2 regions of the Nocardioides sp. JCM 18999 genome follow, and region 2 is predicted to be linked to the other one. Evidence: predicted binding sites of a transcription regulator. Region 2 holds the regulator's gene; the other holds the start of a gene.
The links. Region 2 encodes HrcA, which represses chaperone genes, less so after heat shock. Its sites were predicted from a motif close to TTGGCACTCGNNNNNNNCGAGTGCCAA; they were not measured.
Positions count from the first base shown of each region.

Region 1: a site for HrcA is predicted at 3,253-3,279, ahead of groES (co-chaperone GroES). Genes of this name have one in related genera too.

Region 1 covers NZ_AP043887.1:2,698,300-2,703,225, forward strand. The annotation lists gene ACZ5J1_RS13290 (S8 family serine peptidase) at 1-255, opposite strand, end outside; gene ACZ5J1_RS13295 (GNAT family N-acetyltransferase) at 267-1,160, opposite strand; gene groL (chaperonin GroEL) at 1,253-2,875, opposite strand; gene groES (co-chaperone GroES) at 2,884-3,180, opposite strand; gene ACZ5J1_RS13310 (class I SAM-dependent methyltransferase) at 3,315-4,487, shown strand; gene ACZ5J1_RS13315 (MMPL family transporter) at 4,580-4,926, shown strand, end outside.
Region 2 covers NZ_AP043887.1:2,022,679-2,027,604, reverse strand. The annotation lists gene ACZ5J1_RS09830 (HNH endonuclease signature motif containing protein) at 1-447, opposite strand, end outside; gene ACZ5J1_RS09825 (DUF3097 domain-containing protein) at 727-1,572, opposite strand; gene hrcA (heat-inducible transcriptional repressor HrcA) at 1,770-2,792, shown strand; gene dnaJ (molecular chaperone DnaJ) at 2,817-3,986, shown strand; gene ACZ5J1_RS09810 (16S rRNA (uracil(1498)-N(3))-methyltransferase) at 4,006-4,746, shown strand; gene ACZ5J1_RS09805 (winged helix DNA-binding domain-containing protein) at 4,750-4,926, opposite strand, start outside.

The DNA.
Region 1 (4,926 bases), 680 kb from region 2:
GCAGCCGACGAAGGTCGCTCCCGGCACCAGACGGCCGCGCAGGTCGGGGTGCTGCAGGTCGACGCCGGTGTCGATGACGGCGACGACCACACCGACCCCCGTGCTCCGGGTCTGGGCCTGGTCCGCACTGATCCGGGTCAGCCCCCACTGCTGGGGACGGAGCGGGTCACTCGCCGCGGCCTGCGCGGGAGCGGCGAGGGCCGCCACCGGGAGCGTCAGGGCGAGGGCAGCGGCGGCGGTGCGGAGCAGGCGCATGCCTGCCTAACTCAGGACAGGGGTCGAAGGTCACGGATCGGAACGCGCACGGTGAGGTCCTCCCCCGCCATCCGGATCCGTCCGCGCAGCCCCGCGGCCAGCACCATCGGCAGCACGGCCTGGTTGTCGGCCCGGGTGGTCAGCAGGATCTCGTCGGCGCCGAGCCCGCTCGCCAGCCGTGCAGCGTCGGTGAGCAGCCGGGTGCCGATCCCGCGCCGCTGCCAGGCGGCATCGACCTTGAGGTCGATCGACCGCACGATGTCGCCGTCCTCGTTCGCGAGCGCGTCCTGGACGACGGCGGTGCCGACCACCTCGCCGTCGATGGAGGCCGACACGCTGGCCCCGTCGGCGCTGAACTCCGGGGTCGCGCCCGCCCCGAGACGTCGACCGCCGGCGTTGGAGGCGAGCACCGCCGTCTCGTGCTCGCGTGCCAGGACGTCGCTGACCAGGCCGGCGATCGCCTCGCCGCGGGCCTGCTCGGTCGAGGTGAAGGGCGCCGTCCGGTGCACGGCGACGCGCACGTCACCGACCGTGAACTCGGCCATCTCGCCGGGCTGGCCGTCGACCGGGTCGGGCTCGGCGTCGAAGAGGCGGGCCACCACCTCCGGGAAGGAGGATGGTCGTTCGAGGACGGCGCGGGCGGCGCGCACGTAGAGCGTGGGCTGGTCCGAGAGCGCGGACTCGGTGCACGGCTGCACCACGACGTGGCTGGCGCCGGCACCGCGCAGGATCCCGGCGAGGTCGGCACCCTCGGGCGCACGGACCACGATCTCGTCGGTCACGTCCTCGATCCCCGGGAACACCTGCAGGGCGAGGATGTTGACCCCCGCTTCGCCGAACGCGAGCGCGAGGGTGGCCAGAGCGCCGGGCTGGTCGGACATCGTGGCGCGGATTCTCCACAGCATGCCCACAGTCTGCCGGACGGAGATTGCCTCAATATTTCATGAAATGGCGAACGGCGCCGGACCGAGGTCCGACGCCGTTCGAGTGGTACTTCTCAGTGACCGTGGCCGTGGCCGTGGCCACCCGCAGCAGCGGGCTCTTCCTCTTCCGGCTTGTCCACGACCAGGGTCTCGGTCGTGAGCAGCAGGCCGGCGATCGAGACGGCGTTGATCAGCGCGGAGCGCGTGACCTTGACCGGGTCGATGACGCCCTGGGCGACGAGGTCGGTGTACTCACCAGTGGCAGCGTTGTACCCCTGGCCGGCACCGAGCTCGCGGACCTTGGTGGTCACGACGTAGCCGTTGACGCCACCGTTCTCGGCGATCCAGCGGAGCGGCTCCTCGGCGGCCTTGCGCACGATGCGCACGCCGATCGCCTCCTCGCCGCTCAGGCCGAGGTCACCCTCGAGCACGGAGACGGCGTGGATGAGCGCGGAGCCACCGCCGGCGACGATGCCCTCCTCGATCGCGGCGCGCGTCGCGGAGACGGCGTCCTCGATCCGGTGCTTCTTCTCCTTGAGCTCCACCTCGGTGTGAGCCCCGACCTTGATCACGCAGACGCCACCGGCGAGCTTCGCGAGACGCTCCTGGAGCTTCTCCCGGTCCCAGTCGGAGTCGCTGTTGGCGATCTCGCCCTGGATCTGGCCGACGCGAGCGTTGACGGCGTTGGCGTCGCCGCCACCGTCGACGATCGTGGTGTTGTCCTTGGAGACGACGATCCGGCGGGCCGTGCCGAGCACCTCGAGGCCGACCTGGTCGAGCTTGAGCCCGACCTCGGGAGCCACGACCTGGGCGCCGGTGAGGATCGCGATGTCCTCGAGGATCGCCTTGCGGCGGTCACCGAACGCGGGAGCCTTGACGGCGACCGCGTTGAAGGTGCCCTTGATCTTGTTCACGACCAGGGTCGAGAGGGCTTCGCCCTCGACGTCCTCGGCGATGATGAAGAGCGACTTGCCGGCGGCGATGACCTTCTCCAGCAGCGGCAGGAGCTCCTGGATCGAGGAGACCTTGCCCTGGACGAGGAGGATGTACGGGTCGTCGAGGACGGCCTCCATCCGCTCCGGGTCGGAGACGAAGTACGCCGAGATGTAGCCCTTGTCGAACTGCATGCCCTCGGTGAACTCGAGGTCGGTCGTCGGGGTCGAGGACTCCTCGACCGTGATGACGCCGTCCTTGCCGACCTTGTCGAACGCCTCGGCGAGCAGCTCGCCGATGTGCTCGTCACGGCTGGAGATCGTGGCGACGGACGCCATCTCCGACTTCTCGGCGACCGGCTTGGCGGTCTCGAGCAGCTTGGCCGAGACGGCCTGCGCCGCCAGGTCCATGCCGCGCTTGAGGCCCATCGGGTTGGTGCCGGCCGCGACGGCACGGAGGCCCTCGTGGACCAGCGCCTGCGCCAGGACCGTCGCCGTCGTGGTGCCGTCACCAGCGACGTCGTTGGTCTTGGTGGCGACCTCCTTGGTCAGCTGGGCACCCAGGTTCTCGAACGGGTCGTCGAGCTCGATCTCACGCGCGACGGTGACACCGTCGTTGGTGATGGTCGGAGCGCCCCACTTCTTGTCCAGGACGACGTAGCGACCCTTCGGACCGAGCGTCACCTTGACCGCGTTGGCCAGGGCGTCGACGCCACGCTCGAGCGAGCGGCGAGCCTGCTCGTCGAACTCAAGAATCTTCGGCATCAGAGACCTCAGCCGACGATGGCGAGGACGTCACGGGCGGAGAGGATCAGGTAGTCCTCGCCGCCGTACTTGATCTCGGTGCCGCCGTACTTGCTGTAGATGACCTTGTCGCCGACCTTGACGTCGAGCGGGATGCGCTCGTCGCCGTCCTCGTTGAACCGACCGGGGCCGACAGCGAGGACCTCGCCCTCCTGCGGCTTCTCCTTGGCGGTGTCGGGAATGACGAGGCCCGACGCGGTGGTCTGCTCAGCCTCGACCTGCTTGATGATGATGCGGTCCTCGAGAGGCTTGATGTTGATCGACACGATGCCGACTCCTTCGCGCGTTTCGTTCACGTCTGAATTGGCACACTCACCACGAGAGTGCCAATAGCGACGTTAGCACTCGATGCAATGGAGTGCTAGGCGAGTCCCGATAGCTTCACCGATAGGTTCCTCCTGTGGACCTCGACGCCTTCACCTGGCTGCTCACGGCCGAGGGCCAGCGTCTCCTCACCGCGGCCACCGAGCTGGCCGACCTCGACCCGCTCGCGGCCCAGACCCGGCTGCGCGCCGAGGCCTCCGCCGAACGCGTCGCCGTGGCCTGCACCCAGGTCGACCTGCGTCGCCGTGCGGTGGCGAAGTTCGGCGATCTCGCCGAGCGGATGTACTTCACCCCCGACGGCCTGGAGCAGGCCACCCGGCTGAGCGTCGCCGAGCACCGGGCCTCGCGGCTGGTGGCGTTCGAGGCGGCGTCCCTGATCGATCTCGGCTGCGGGATCGGCGGGGACCTGATCGCCGTCTCGCGGGCCGGCATCACCGCGGCGGGGATCGACCTGGACCCGGAGCGGGTCGCCGTCGCACGCGCCAACCTCGACGCCCTCGGACTGCCCGGAGCGGTCTCCGAGGCCGACGCCACCCGGGTCGACCACTCCGGTTTCACCGTCGCGTTCGCCGACCCGGCCCGGCGCCGCAACAACGCGGCGAAGGGGCGCGAGCTGGCGACCGACGGCTGGACGCCGCCGTGGGACTGGGTCTCCACCCTCTTCGACCGGGACGCCTGCGTGAAGGTCGCGCCCGGGATCGACCACGCGCTCATCCCCGACGGCGTCGAGGGCGAGTGGGTCAGCGACCGAGGCGAGGTCAAGGAGGCGGCGCTGTGGTCGGGCCGTCTCGCCACCGTACGGCGCCGGGCGACCGTGATCGGTTCCGGCGGCCTGGCCACCCTGACCGACGAGGACGACCCGGGCGAGCAGGGTGTGCGTGACATGGGGTCGTTCCTCTACGAGCCCGACGGCGCCGTCATCCGGGCCGGCCTGGTCACCGCGGTGGCCGCCGGGGTCGACGGCGGCCTGGTCGACGAACACATCGCCTACGTCACCTCCGACTCCGCGTTCCGGACCCCGTTCGCCTCGTCCTACCGGGTGCTCGAGGAGCTGCCGTACCGGGAGAAGCAGCTGCGCGCGGCACTGCGTGAGCGAGGTGTGGGGCGGCTGACGATCAAGAAGCGTGCCGTGGCCGTCGTACCGGAGAAGCTGCGCAAGGCCCTCTCCCTGCAGGGGTCCAATGAGGCCACGATCGTGCTGACCCGGGTGGCCGGCGAGGGACGCTGCTTCTCGGTGGAACCCCTGTAGCTCTCAGGGTTCTCCCTGATTGCGTCCTGAATCACGTGGATTCGGCGACCGGTGGTGCTGAGCATTCTCAGATTCCCGGTAGATTTTTGCCTATGTTCGCTGCCCTCGGCCGTCTTGCGGCCCGTCGCCCGTGGTTCATCATCGCCGGGTGGATCGTGCTGACCGCCGTCGTGGTCGCCTTCCATCCCAAGACGGAGAGCGTCACCGACCAGGCCGACTTCCTGCCGAAGCACTACGAGTCGATCAAGGCCACGAACCTGATGGCGGACGCGTTCCCGTCCAAGCAGGACGTGGGCGCGACGATCGTCTTCGACCGGCCCGACGACCAGCCGCTCACGGACGAGGACCTCGCCAAGATCGCCGCGATCAGCGACAACCTCGAGCTCGGTGACGCTTTCAGCGCCATCGAGGAGCCGATCACCGCGCCCGAGAAGCTGGC
Region 2 (4,926 bases):
GGCGACCAGGTGAAACTCGGCCTGGGCCACCAGTGACGGATCGAGGTCGGAGGGGAGAGCGTCGAGGGAACGGGTGATGACGTCGGCTTGGGGAACCGTCAGCGTCCCGGCACGCATCGCCTCGGCGACCGCGGCGCGCGTGTCGAGTCGTTCGGCGAGCCGTGCCGCGTTGCGGGCCTGGGCATGCCCCAGACCAAGCGCGCCGGCGATCCAGGCGGTCACGTCGTGGGTGCCGGTGCCGTCATCGACGCCGGACGGCGCGGCCGCCACCGTGACCCGGGCCTGGAGCTCGGCGACCTGGGAGTTCAGGGCGACCAGCTCGCGCAGCAGGGTGGCGTGCTCGGAAGGGGAGAGGAAGATCGGGTCGCGCTGGCCAGCCAAGGCGACGGCTTCACGAGCGCGACTGACCGCAAGAAGGCTGGGGTGCGAGGACTGGACCACGCTCACCTTGATCACCTCCGGGCAGACGACGCAGACCACAGCCGGTTGGCCGTGGTGGTCGCCGCTCCTGGAGGCCACATGGTGGCAATTACTGACCCTCGCGACTGGTGAGCGATCACCGGGACGACTGGAGCACCTCATCGTGGAGGTGGCATGTCCTGGACTACTGCTTCACCTATGAACGACTGTAGACGAGGCCACCGACAGAACCGTGAAGGTCTCGATACGCCGTCTCGCTTCGCTCGGCGGCACTCGACCAACGGGGAGGGGCAGCAAAAAGGCGGTTCAGTCCACCGTGACGAAGTCGATCAGCTCTTCGACCCGCCCGAGCAGCGCCGGCTCGAGGTCGTCGTACGAACGGACCTTGCTCAGCAGGTGCTGCCACGCCCGGGCGATGTCGGCCTGATCGCGGTGCGGCCAGCCGAGGTGCTGGCAGATGCCCTTCTTCCACTCGATCGAGCGCGGCACGGTCGGCCAGGCCTCGAGGCCGATCCGGGAGGGCTTGATCGCCTGCCACACGTCGATGAACGGGTGCCCGACGATCAGCACGTGCTGACCGACGGGGGAGCGCAGGATGCCCTGGGCGATCCGCGACTCCTTCGAGCCGGGGACGAGGTGGTCGACCAGGACGCCGACCTTCCGCTCGGGGCCGGGCTTGAAGTCACGCAGGTGGTCGGCCAGGTCGTCGACGCCGCCGAGGAACTCCACGACGACACCCTCGATCCGGAGGTCGTCGCCCCAGACCTTCTCCACCAGCTCGGCGTCGTGCCGGCCCTCCACGAAGATCCGGCTCGCACGAGCCACCCGGGCCTTGGCGTTCGGGACGGCGATCGAGCCCGACGCCGTTCGCTTCGGACCCGCCGGTGCCGCCGCGCGGACCGGGGGCGTCAGGATGACCGGCTTGCCGTCGAGCATGAACCCCGGGCCGAGCGGGAACGACCGACGTCGGTTGCGCCGGTCCTCCAGGGTGAGGGTGCCCAGGTCGCGGTCGACCGCGACGATCTCGCCGACCCAGTCGGTGCTGACCTCCTCGACGACGGCCCCGATCTCGGCCGGTGTTTCCACCGCCCGACCGTTGCGCGGCGCGCGCCAGTCGGTGTTGAGCACGTCGGAGCCGTAGCGGTCAGCCATGCCCCCATCCTCCCAGCAGTCACTCCTGTCACAGCCGTTGAACCGCCGAGGCGCCCCAGAACCCGCAACTCGGTGCCCCAGAACCCCCAACTCGACACCCGAACACTCACAACTCGGCGCGGGATGGTCGCCACGGTAGGCTTGGCACTCAGAACAGGTGAGTGCCAACCGGGGCCGAGCGGATCGTGGGGTGTGGGTTGCAGAACGAGCGCAGACTCGCGGTGCTGCGGGCCATCGTCCAGGACTACGTCGCCACCGAGACGCCGGTCGGGTCAAAGGCCCTGGTCGAGCGGTACGGCCTGGGTGTCTCCCCGGCCACGGTCCGCAACGACATGGCCGCGCTGGAGGACGAGGGCTACATCGCCCAGCCGCACACCAGCGCCGGCCGCGTCCCGACCGACAAGGGCTACCGTCTGTTCGTCGACCAGCTCGACGGCGTCAAGCCGCTCAGCCCGGCCGAGAAGCGCGCGATCACCGACTTCATGAGCGGGGCGGTCGACCTCGATGACGTCGTCGGACGCTCCGTCCGGCTGCTCTCCCAGCTCACCCACCAGGTCGCCGTCGTCCAGTACCCGACGCTGTCGCGCTCCACGGTGCGCCACATCGAGCTGATCTCGCTGTCCCCGAGCCGCGTCCTCGCGGTCCTCATCCTCTCCACCGGACGCGTCGAGCAGCGGGTGGTCGACCTCGGTGTCGAGGTCGGCGAGACCGAGCTCGCCGCGCTGCGCTCCCAGGTCAACAACGCCGCCAGCGGCGCGCTGATCGGGGACGCCGTCGCGGGACTGCGCGCCCTGCCCGACGACCTGCCGCCGGCCCAGGCCACCCACGCGCAGGTGCTCGCCGACGTCCTCGTCGACGCGATGAGCGACCACCGCTCCGACGAGCGGATCGCGATCGCCGGCGCCTCCAACCTCGCCCGGTACGGCGACAGCTTCGACTCCGCCGTACGTCCCCTGCTCGAGGCGATCGAGGAGCACGTCGTCCTGCTCACCCTGATGGGGGAGGCCAACACCAGCGGCGCCCTGACCGTGCGGATCGGCGCCGAGGGCCCGATCGAGCAGCTGTCGTCGACCTCCGTGGTCGCCACCGGTTACGGCCCGCCCGACGACGCGCTGGCCATGCTCGGTGTCGTCGGCCCGACCCGGATGGACTACCCCGGCACCATGGCGGCGGTCCGCGCCGTCGCCCGCTACGTCACCCGCATCCTCGACGAAGCTTGATCCAGAAAGAGATTGCACACACCGATGGACCCCTATGAGCTCCTCGGCGTCGACCGTGACGCCGATGACGCGACGATCAAGAAGGCCTACCGCAACCTGGCGCGGAAGTACCACCCCGACGTCAACCCGGACGAGGCGGCGCAGGAGAAGTTCAAGGAGATCTCCCACGCCTACGAGATCCTGAGCGACCCGCAGAAGCGGGCGGCGTTCGACCGCGGTGGCGACATGGGTGGCTTCGGGGGCTTCGGTGCCGCCGGCCAGGGGTTCTCCTTCACCGACATCATGGACGCCTTCTTCGGCGGCCAGGGCGGCGGCAGCGGTCAGGGCCGGGGCCCGCGCCCGCGCACCCGCCGCGGCCAGGACGCTCTGATCGGGCTCGAGATCTCGCTGGCCGAGGCCGCCTTCGGCGCCAGCCGCGAGATGACCCTCGACACCGCCGTCGTCTGCGACAACTGCGAGGGCTCCGGTGCCGCCCCCGGCACCAGCCCGACCACGTGCGAGAGCTGCCGTGGCGCGGGCGAGGTCGCCCACGTCCAGCGCAGCTTCCTCGGCGAGATCCGCACCCTGCGCCCGTGTGCAGCGTGCCGCGGGTTCGGCACGATCATCCCCGATCCCTGCCGCGACTGCAGCGGTGAGGGCCGCGTCCGCACCCGCCGCACGATCACGATCAAGGTCCCCGCCGGCGTCGACAACGGCACCCGGCTCCAGCTCACCGGGCAGGGCGAGGTCGGCCCCGGCGGCGGGCCCGCCGGCGACCTGTACGTCGAGCTCCGGGTCGAGCGGCACGCCGTCTTCGCCCGCGAGGGCTCGGTGCTGCGCTGCCACGTCACCGTCCCGATGACGGCCGCGGCCCTGGGCACGGTGCTGACGCTGCCCACCCTCGAGGCCGACCTGGTCACCGACGAGTTCACCCCCGAGACCCCGACGTCGTTCGACCTCGAGGTCCGTCCCGGCACCCAGCCCGGCACGGAGCAGCTGCTCAAGGGTCTCGGCGTTCCCGGGCTGCACGGCCGTGGCCGTGGCGACCTGATCGTCACCGTCCAGGTCGAGACGCCCACGCACCTCGACGCGGAGCAGACCGCGCTGCTCGAGCAGCTGTCCAAGGCCCGTGGTGAGGAGCACCCGACCGGGACGCTCAAGGCCGCCAAGCACGGCTTCTTCGGCCGCCTGCGCGACGCCTTCGGCGAGCACTGAGCGAACCCGGAGCCTGACCGTGTCCCTCGTCGTCCACCTGGTCGAGTCGCTGACGGGCACCACCGTCGGCGACGTCGTGACGGTGGACGGCGACGAGGGGCACCACGCCGTCGTCGTACGGCGCCTGGGGACCGGCGAACGGGTCGTGCTGACCGACGGGGTCGGTGCCCGCGTGACCGGCACCATCTCGGCCGTGCACAAGCGCGCCATGGAAGTGACGGTCGAGGAGGTCGCCGCCGAACCGGCGCCCAGCCCGGCCTTCACCGTCGTCCAGGCCCTGCCCAAGGGCGACCGCGGGGAGCTCGCGGTCGAGATGCTCACCGAGATCGGGGTCGCCCGGATCGTGCCGTGGGCGTCGTCGCGCACGATCGTGTCCTGGAAGGGCGAGCGCGGGATCAAGCCGCTCGCCCGGTGGCGCTCCACGGCGCGGGAGGCGGGCAAGCAGGCCCGTCGCTCCTGGCTGCTCGAGGTCACCGCGCTGGCCTCGACCGCCGACGTCCTGACCCGGGTCGCAGCAGCCGACCTGGCGGTGATCCTGCACGAGGAGGCCACCGGCTCGATCCGCGACCTCACCGTCCCGGTGACGGGAGAGATCGTCGTGGTCGTCGGACCCGAAGGCGGGCTCACGAGCGAGGAGGTCGCCGACCTCACCGCCGCCGGCGCACAGGCGGTGCGGCTCGGCACGGAGGTGCTGCGCACCTCGACCGCCGGCGTCGCGGCCCTGGCCGCGCTGCTCGCTCAGACCGAGCGCTGGGGCTGAACCTCAGCGAGCCAGCATCGCCTCGACGCGGGCGATCTCCGCGTCCAGCTCGCTCTGCTCCGCCTTGGTCAGCCGACGCGACATCGAGAGCACCTGGACCCGACCGTCCTCGACCCGCCACAGGCCCTCGAGCCAGCCGTTGAGCAGCAGCACGTTGGCGACGCCGCCGTTGGCGCCCAT